2 regions of the Ensifer sp. 4252 genome follow, and region 1 is predicted to be linked to the other one. Evidence: riboswitches for the same ligand, from Rfam matches in the RefSeq annotation. Region 1 holds a riboswitch; the other holds the start of a gene.

Region 1 (4,166 bases):
AAGACCGATCCGCTGCGAACGGCATCGGTCAAAAAATCCTCGCTGAAATTCTCGAAGAACCAGCTTGCCCGGATGATCGTCCAGTCGGCGCCGGAGGCCTGCAACTCGCGCTCGGCCGCTTCCGCCTCGTCCTCGCCGCGCCCGGACAGAAGCACCAGCCGCTTGATGCCCGAGCGAACGGCAAGGCTCGAGAATTTGCGAATGGCGTCGACGGCGCCCGGCACCGCCAGATCCGGCTGGTAGCTGACATAGATGCGCTCGACATTCTCAAGGACTGCCGGCCAGGTCGCCTCGTCGGTCCAGTCGAAGGAAGGCGACGCCGAACGGGCGCCGATGCGCACCGCAACGCCACGCTCCTCAAGGCGGGCAGCGACCCGCCGCCCCGTCTTGCCGGTACCGCCCAAAACCAGTGTGAGTTTGTCCGTCATCGCTTCCTCCTGAGGTTCATTCACAAACATGAGCATCTCTCACATTTGCAAATGTGATAAATCCTCGTATTTTAAGAGTCAAGTCAAAATGTGAGCATCACTCATGATTCCAGAAATAAGCCCTGCCGCGGTTCCCGCCGACGACGAGACCGCGCTGCGCCGTACGCCGAGCCAGAAGCGCAGCCGCGACCGCGTCGAGCAAATCCTTGCCTGCGCGACGGCGATCATCCAGGAGAAGGGCAGTGACGCCATGCGCATGAGCGAAGTCGCTGAAAAGGCTGGAATTTCGATCGGCTCGCTCTACCAGTACTTTCCCGACAAGGCCGCGATCGTGCGCACGCTGGCCGAGCGCTACAATGCCGTCTGCAGCGAGTGCATCCAGGCCGAGCTTGCCAAGGTGACGTCGATCGCGGAACTGCGCGACGCCTTTTCCGTGCTGTTCGACATCTATTACGATATGTTCCTGGCCGAGCCGGTGATGCGCGACATCTGGTCGGCGATGCAGGCCGACAAGGCGCTGCGTGAGATCGACCTTCTGCAAAGCCGGGCCGGCGGCCGGCTTCTTGCCGACGTCTGGGTGCGCTTTGCACCCGACACACCACGGGAGACGATCGACAGCGCCGCCTTTTTGATCATGCATCTCGGCGATTGCACCATGCGGCTTGCGGTCTCCGTCGACCGCGCTGAGGGCGACCAGATCGTCGAAGCCTATAAACGCATGATCCTTCGTGATTTTGTCGCGGATGGACCGGGCGGCGGCGCAAGTCTAATTGACATCTCCGGGGTGCGATCCTAATCATCATGGATCGATTGGTTCCCGCAACGCGAACGCGTTTCGGGAGTAAACGGGAACGTGACGGATGGACCCATACTGGGCATTCAAATCACGGCCGACCCCGCGACTGTAGAGCGACGTGAATGCGCCGTTCCGGAGCGATCCGGAAAAAGCCACTGGAGACGAGACCGCGAGAGGGCGGACCTTGGCTCTGGGAAGGCGAGGCAAATCCAGGGTGATCTCACCCGACGTCCTGAGCCAGGAAACCTGCCAGTCGATGCGGGCATAGGGCCCAAACCGGGAAACATCCCGATGCCATCACGGAGGTTGTCATGGCTACTTCAACAGTTTCGAGCATTCCGCTCTCCCTCAGCGATCGTCTGACCGCAGGTATCATCGCGCTCCTCATCGGCGGCTTCCTCGTCTTTGGCGCAGGCCTGGCGAACTCGGCCGTGCTGCATGACACCGCGCACGACACCCGCCACTCCTACGGCTTCCCCTGCCACTAAGCGATGCTCAGGGACGCTGCATGCGTTCCGCATCGACATAACTGCGGACAGAAACGCTTCCGGCAGACAGCCGGACGCGTTTGCTTACGTCTGACGCAGACTGAAGATCTGCCGGATGGAGCCGTTCGCAAATTTGCCAATGGGACACGGCGCTGCCCGCCAGATGATGCATGGCGCGCCGATATCGAGGGACATCGAAAATGATTGTCAGAACGCTTCTGGCCGCGATCGTGGCTGGATTGATTGCCGGTGTCTTCATGACCGGCGCCCAGGAACTGCGTGTCGTACCGCTGATCCTGCATGCCGAAGAATTCGAAGGCGAAGCGCCGGCAGCCGGCGAACAGCCTGCCGCCGTACAGCCCGGATCGGCCGATCCGGCCGCAGCCAACCACGACCAGCATTCGTCGCTGAAGGCGGTTTCGCCGATCGGCGCCCTGCTCGACGCCCTGTCGCCGATCACCCCCGCCTACGCCCATGAGGGCGAACACGAGGAAGGCGGCATCATGTTCGGCATGAGCCGCTTCTCCGGCACGCTGATCGCCAATCTGGTCACCGGCTCCGGCTTCGCGCTGCTTTTGGCCGGCGTCAGCCTCGTCATCGGTTACCCGATCACGCTCCGAAACGGCGCGCTCTGGGGCGCCTGCGGCTGGCTTGCCGTGCACATGCTGCCGGCAATCGGTCTGCCGCCGGAACTGCCGGGCTTCCCGGCCGCCGAGCTGGGAGATCGCCAGGTCTGGTGGCTGGCAACTGTGGCGCTTTCGGCCGTCGGCCTCTATCTCGTGGTCCTGCGGGGAGAGATCGTCGCCAAGATCATCGGCCTCGTGCTGATCGCGGCACCCCATGTCTATGGCGCGCCGCAGCCGTCGGACATCTCCAGCAATGTCCCGCCCGTGCTCGGCGCCGAATTCGCCGTGGCAGCCCTTGCCACCACGCTCGCCTTCTGGATCGTCCTCGGCGTGGTGGCGGGCTTCATCAACGACCGTTTCGCTAAGGCGTAACAGGCCGGCCAGACATCATGATCAAACCAGAGCCCCTGATATCGCCGATATCAGGGGCTCTGTCGTTTAATGCCCTCAGCCGGTCTGCGATGCCAGCAGATGCACCTGCAATCGTTCTCGACGTTCGTCCGGCGCCAGCAGCACGCAGCTATCGCAGTAGCTGCCGCCTTGAGTTCGATAGTAGAGACAGCAGCCGCCGCGCAGGCGATAGACCCGCGACAGCGGCCGATGGCCGGCACTGTCGCCGATCTCGACGGTGATGTTTTCGTAACAGAGCCTGTCGGAGAAGAGCGGCGTGCCCGCGCGCGTGACGATCGCCAGCGCCCTCGCCATCCCGGTCTCCTCGTCGCCGAGCGCGCGGCCGATCTCCAGGAAGCCGCCGGCAAGCGAATCCGCCGCAAGCCGCCATTGCGCGCCCGAGGACAAGCCGGTGCGGCGTTTCAACGTGGCGACGATCGGCGCCAGGTGCGCAGCGAAGGTTTCACCGAAGGCGTCCGCATCCGCTGGGGTATCATCTCCGGCTGCGGGCAAGGCTAGGCTGAAATGAAACCGCTTGGCCTCCACCACCCGCTCGCCATACACCCTTGAAAATTCTTCGAAGCGAAGGCCGCGAACGGCTGCCACGATTCCTGCACCGAGGTAGAGGCTGCCAAGCGCCAGGGCGAGCTGGTTGCTGTAGAAGGCGATCAGATGGGCGGCCCGGATCTTGTCGTCCATGCCCTCGGCAAAACGATCCTGATAGGCAAGGCCGGCTTCTAGCCCGCCGCCGTCCTCCGCCCAGAACCGCGCCTCGGAAAGAAAATCGTCGCCGGTAGCCTCGAGCGAAAAGCCGACTTCGGGGAACGACGACTGCAGGCGCGCAAGGACGCCAAGGGTGCTTCGGCGCAGCGCCTCGTCTTTCGCCAAGCGCACCTCCTGCCGCTCGTGGCCCAACCTCATGCCGTCTCCTTGGTCGCAAGCCAGCCGCCGCGAAAATCCGCCCGCTGCAATCCACGCCGGATGGCCGGAATGCCGCGCGTCAGCTCCCAGACGAAACCGTTTCTGGCGTTCTCGATCATCATCACGACAAGCCCTTGGTCAAGCCCGACCACGCGGTCGTCGACCCAACCCTCACGCCCTGCACCGGGCAGACTCGGATTGAACCCGCCGGGAAACCGGCCTTCGCTGAGGAGGTCGGGACAGCAGCTCTCAAGCTCGGCCAGTGCCGACCGCGACGCATCGGCGGCGAAAGGCAGGCAGGCGATCGGCCCCCAGGGCACCAGCGTGCCATCGTCAGGACCATGGGGTGCGCCCCGCGCCGCATAGCCGAGCATCCGCTGCCATCGCCCGTCGACAAGCCGGTGCCGCCCCGTCGGTCCATCGCAGGCGCTGAGCCCCCACATATCTCTGCCGTAGCCGGCGAAACCGCCGGGATTGCGCTTCGCATAGGTCCGCTGCAACGCGATCGCCCGGCCGG
Region 2 (4,166 bases), on a different contig from region 1:
GGCCGGGCTTGGCCTCGATCTCCTTGCCGCTCATGGTGAACACTACCTTGGCGCCTTGCGCCTCAGCGTCGGTTGCCGCGCCTGCCCTGACGGCGATCTCCTCGGCTGCCGGTGCCGCCGCCGGCTGGAAGCTTTCCTCGTGGTAACGGCTCATGTCGAAACCGGCCGCCTTCAGCAACTCGCGCACTCCGCGCATGAACGGCTCAGGACCGCAGCAAAACACCGTACGCTCCATGAAGTCGGGCGCAAGCAGCGGCAGCTTGGCACCGTCGATGCGGCCGCGCAGCCCGTGCCATCCGTGCCTTGACTCATGCCCCTCGACCACGAAGCCGAGGTTTAGCCCAGACATCTGGCGCGCCAGCACTTCGAGCTCCGAGCGGAACAGGAGATCATCGGGCCGGCGAGCGCAGGAAATGAAAGTGACATCGGTCTCGGGAACGCAATCCGCCATCCAGCGCGTCATCGACATCATCGGCGTGACGCCGGAGCCTGCCGATATGAACAGGTATTTTTCGCCGGGATGCCGCACGAAGCTGAAATCGCCAAGCGGGCCGAAAGCCTTCAGGCGCATGCCGGGCTTCAGGTGATCGAACATCCAGCGGGTGCCGATACTGTCGGCTTGCGCCTTGACGGTGACAGCAATAGACAACGGCCGCGAGGGCGTCGACGACAGCGTGTAGGTGCGCATCACCGGCTCGTCGTCCGTAACCGGCAGTTCGAGCGTGACGAACTGCCCGGGCAGATAACGAAACCATGCCGGCTTCTCGGCCCGGAACGTAAAGGTCATTACATCGGCGGTCTCGACGACCGCCGATGTGCATTCGAGCATGTGCTGCCTGTCGATCCAGACATGAAGCGCATCGAAGTGATGGAACGAGGATGCCATCTGCATGTCAGGCGACCCGGAAGAGCGGAGCAGCGTCGCCTTGCAGGCGCTGTTCCATGAACTTGCAATACCACTCGACGAACTGCATCACGCCGCCTTCGTGATCGGGCGAATAGGGGCCTGGCTGGTAGGCCGGAGAGCGAATACCGAAAGCGTTCTCCTCGACGATCTGTCGGTCCTGATCGTTGGTCTCGGTCCAGACATGCGTCAGTTCCTCGAGATTGTAGTCGACGCCTTCGACCGCGTCCTTGTTGACCAGCCACTTCGTCGTCACCTGTGTCAGCTCCGGGCCGAGCGGCAGCACACGGAAGGTGATGGCATGGTCGGCCAGCACATGGTTCCAGGTCGATGGATAGTGGAACAGCAGGAGCGTGCCGATATGCTTCTGGCTGACGTCTGCAGACAGCTGCTGCCGCACGGCGCGGGTGCCGGACATGGTGTAGCTCTCGGCGTCGTCGATCAACGGCATGCGCGCCGAGCGGAACTGGCCCGTATCGGACATGCGGAACTCGCTCGGCAGCCCGGCCGCTTCGCACTTGGCCCAGTGCGCGGCAATGACGGGATCATCCTTGGCGCCCTGCACACCGGTCGCCGTCGGCGCCTCGGGATAGGTGCGGCAAAGCTCGGGATGGTTGGCGGCGCAATGGTAGCATTCGCGGTTGTTTTCCCAGACGAGCTTCCAGTTGCCCTTTTCGATGATCGTGCTTTCGAAGGCGACTTTGGTTTCACCCAGGCGATGCGGCGCAAGATAGGGCGCGACCATGTCGCGGAACGGGCCGAAATCCATCGGCTGTTCGGACAGATTGATGAAGATGTAGCCGCCGACTGTCTCGCAGTGGATCGGCTTCAGGCTGTGGGCGGCCTTGTCGAAATCCTCCCCCATCTGGCGGGCAAAGAGCAGCGTGCCATCGAGCTCATAGGTCCACTGATGATAGGGACAGACGAGCTTGGCGGAAGCCCCCTTGTGCTGCGAGCAGACACGCGAGCCGCGATGGCGGCAGGAATTGTGCAGAGCGCGGATCGTGCCCTGTCGGTCACGGACGATGACGAGGGGGTAGTCGCCGACCTGGACGGTGAAATAGTTGCCGGCGCGCGGGATCTCGCAGTCGTGGCCAATGAACAGCCAGTCCTTGTACCAGATGCTCTCGAGATCCTGCCTGTAGTAGTCGGGGTCGATGTAGAAGGCCCGGTCGAGGCTGTAGCCGTCGCGTCGACCCTTCAGCTTGCGGAGCATATCGCCCTTGATGTCCATGTCCTGTCCTCGTTCGCCTTGTTTCGGAGAGGCAGGACTGGAACCCGCGCAGGCGCATTGCCTGTGCGATGACGGCTCCGATCCGGCTGCCCGCCGCAACCCGTTACGGTCTGTTCGTGTCAAGGCTGGTTTCCGGGCTCAGGAGCCGTCCGCAAGGACCAGCCCGGCGCCTTCCCGGACGGAACCGTCCAGTGGCTTTGTGCCGAGGCTTTCGCTCCACCACCGTTGCGGGGGCAGCGCCGGGTTTTGACCGGCTTCCCAATTCTCCGCCTTCCCTAAAAGGCAGCACCTTGAGTAGGCATATCTAATCGCCGAAGCCATCGTCGCAGCTGCCGATTAACGACATCCGATTCCAGAAAGACGACACAGCACATCGAGCGCATCAAACGCCTCGTGACTGGTCATTTTTCAGTGTAAACAATGGGATAGATCAAGGATTAGGCAATTGTCGCTTTTTCCGGCAAGGCTTGCGAGAAAGCGCGGATCCTTCGCCATTTTGCGACATGCCTGTCCGCGCCGCGGAGCCAGGTCCCCCGACGTGAGTGAAATCTTCCATTAACCATAATGCATTAGCGTCGCCTGACGGAGAAACCGGCCGAACCGGCAAACAGCGCATTGAAGTTCATGGCAAAGCTCAAATACTACGACGCCGCAGCCGAGAAGCTGCCAACGATCGCTCCGAAGACAGCGGTCCACACCGAGTTCCTGCGCACCGGCCGCATAGAAAGGCGCCAGTGGTCGCAGCGCGAACGGCGCTATCTGAGCTATGACGAGGTTGCCGAGCGCACCGGCCACAAGCTGAAGACCGCCGGCGAAACGACGCACAAGCGGATGAACGACTTCCATACCTCGATCCAGTTTCCCAAGATGATCTTCCACCGCACGCTCGCTGGCCGGCCGCATCTCGGCTATTGCCACGTGACGGCGGCAAGGACACCTCTTGCCCAATCCAAGGACGTCACCTGGTCGTTCTATTTCGCCAACTTCTTCTGCGACCTCGGCGACGAGAAACACTTCTTCGAACGCATCCAGACCGGCTATTCCCGAATGTACTTTGCCGTTGCCATCGAGCCCGACGCGCAAGAGGGACAGATGACCATCAATCGCAGCGTTCGCGACAACGGGCTGCTCTTTCGCACCGACGATCCGAAAGTCGCGCTCAAGAACGTGCTGATGCTCGGCGCACGCGACGAGGCACTGAGGCGCATCATTCGCAGCCTCTGAAGCGCAGACCCGGCTCCCTGAAGAAAATCGTTCTGTTTTCGCCGTGGCTCCTTTAAGGAAGCCTCGGAAAGGGAAAGGGAAACGGAAGCGACATGGCCGAAATCATCGATACACGGACCGAGCCGGAACGGGCGATCGAGCGCGCTTGTGCGGTGCTTGCCGAAGGTGAGCCCGTCGCCATCCCCACCGAAACGGTCTACGGCCTGGCAGCGGATGCCACCAATCCGGGTGCGATCAGCCGCATCTATGAAATGAAGGGGCGTCCACGCTTCAACCCGCTGATATCGCATGTGTCCGACATGGCGATGGCCGAAGCCCACGTGACATTCGATCCGTTGTCGCGGCGCCTGGCCGAGGCCTTCTGGCCCGGCCCGCTGACGTTGATCCTGCCCCAGCGCACGACAAGCACCGTGCATGCACTCGCCTCGGCCGGCCTCGACACGCTCGGCATCCGCATGCCTGATGGTTTCTCACGTCGTGTGATTGCCCGCTTCGGCGGCCCGCTCGCCGCCCCGAGCGCCAATACTTCGGGCAAGATCAGCCCGACAAGCGCTGCCCACGTGGAAGCCGATCTCGGGCCGCGCCTCAAGCTCATTCTCGACGCCGGTTCGGCGGAGATCGGGCTTGAATCGACGATCATCAAGGTCGAGGATGGCGCGCTGCGTCTGCTGCGTCCGGGCGGTCTCGACGTCCTCGAAATCGAAAGACTGACCGGCCTTGCCGTCTCGAGGCCCGAAAGCGCCGGAGCAACGATCGAGGCCCCGGGCATGCTCGCCTCTCACTACGCACCGGGCGCCGCGGTCC

Evidence for each region. Region 1 has a riboswitch for cobalamin ahead of ABIE33_RS11175 (CbtB domain-containing protein). Riboswitches for the same ligand answer to the same signal wherever they lie in the genome.
Region 2: linked by a shared signal. The riboswitch ahead of ABIE33_RS04085 (aromatic ring-hydroxylating oxygenase subunit alpha) and the one ahead of ABIE33_RS11175 (CbtB domain-containing protein) in region 1 are both predicted to bind cobalamin.

Annotation. Positions count from the first base shown of each region.
Region 1 is NZ_JBNDIU010000004.1:18,014-22,179, reverse strand. It holds gene ABIE33_RS11185 (NAD(P)H-binding protein) at 1-428, opposite strand, end outside; gene ABIE33_RS11180 (TetR family transcriptional regulator) at 532-1,224, shown strand; cobalamin riboswitch at 1,223-1,492, shown strand; gene ABIE33_RS11175 (CbtB domain-containing protein) at 1,536-1,712, shown strand; gene ABIE33_RS11170 (CbtA family protein) at 1,913-2,710, shown strand; gene ABIE33_RS11165 ((2Fe-2S)-binding protein) at 2,786-3,649, opposite strand; gene ABIE33_RS11160 (glucoamylase family protein) at 3,646-4,166, opposite strand, start outside.
Region 2 is NZ_JBNDIU010000001.1:816,334-820,499, forward strand. It holds gene ABIE33_RS04080 (2Fe-2S iron-sulfur cluster-binding protein) at 1-892, opposite strand, end outside; gene ABIE33_RS04085 (aromatic ring-hydroxylating oxygenase subunit alpha) at 894-2,138, opposite strand; cobalamin riboswitch at 2,245-2,446, opposite strand; gene ABIE33_RS04090 (DUF6656 family protein) at 2,763-3,362, shown strand; gene ABIE33_RS04095 (L-threonylcarbamoyladenylate synthase) at 3,455-4,166, shown strand, end outside.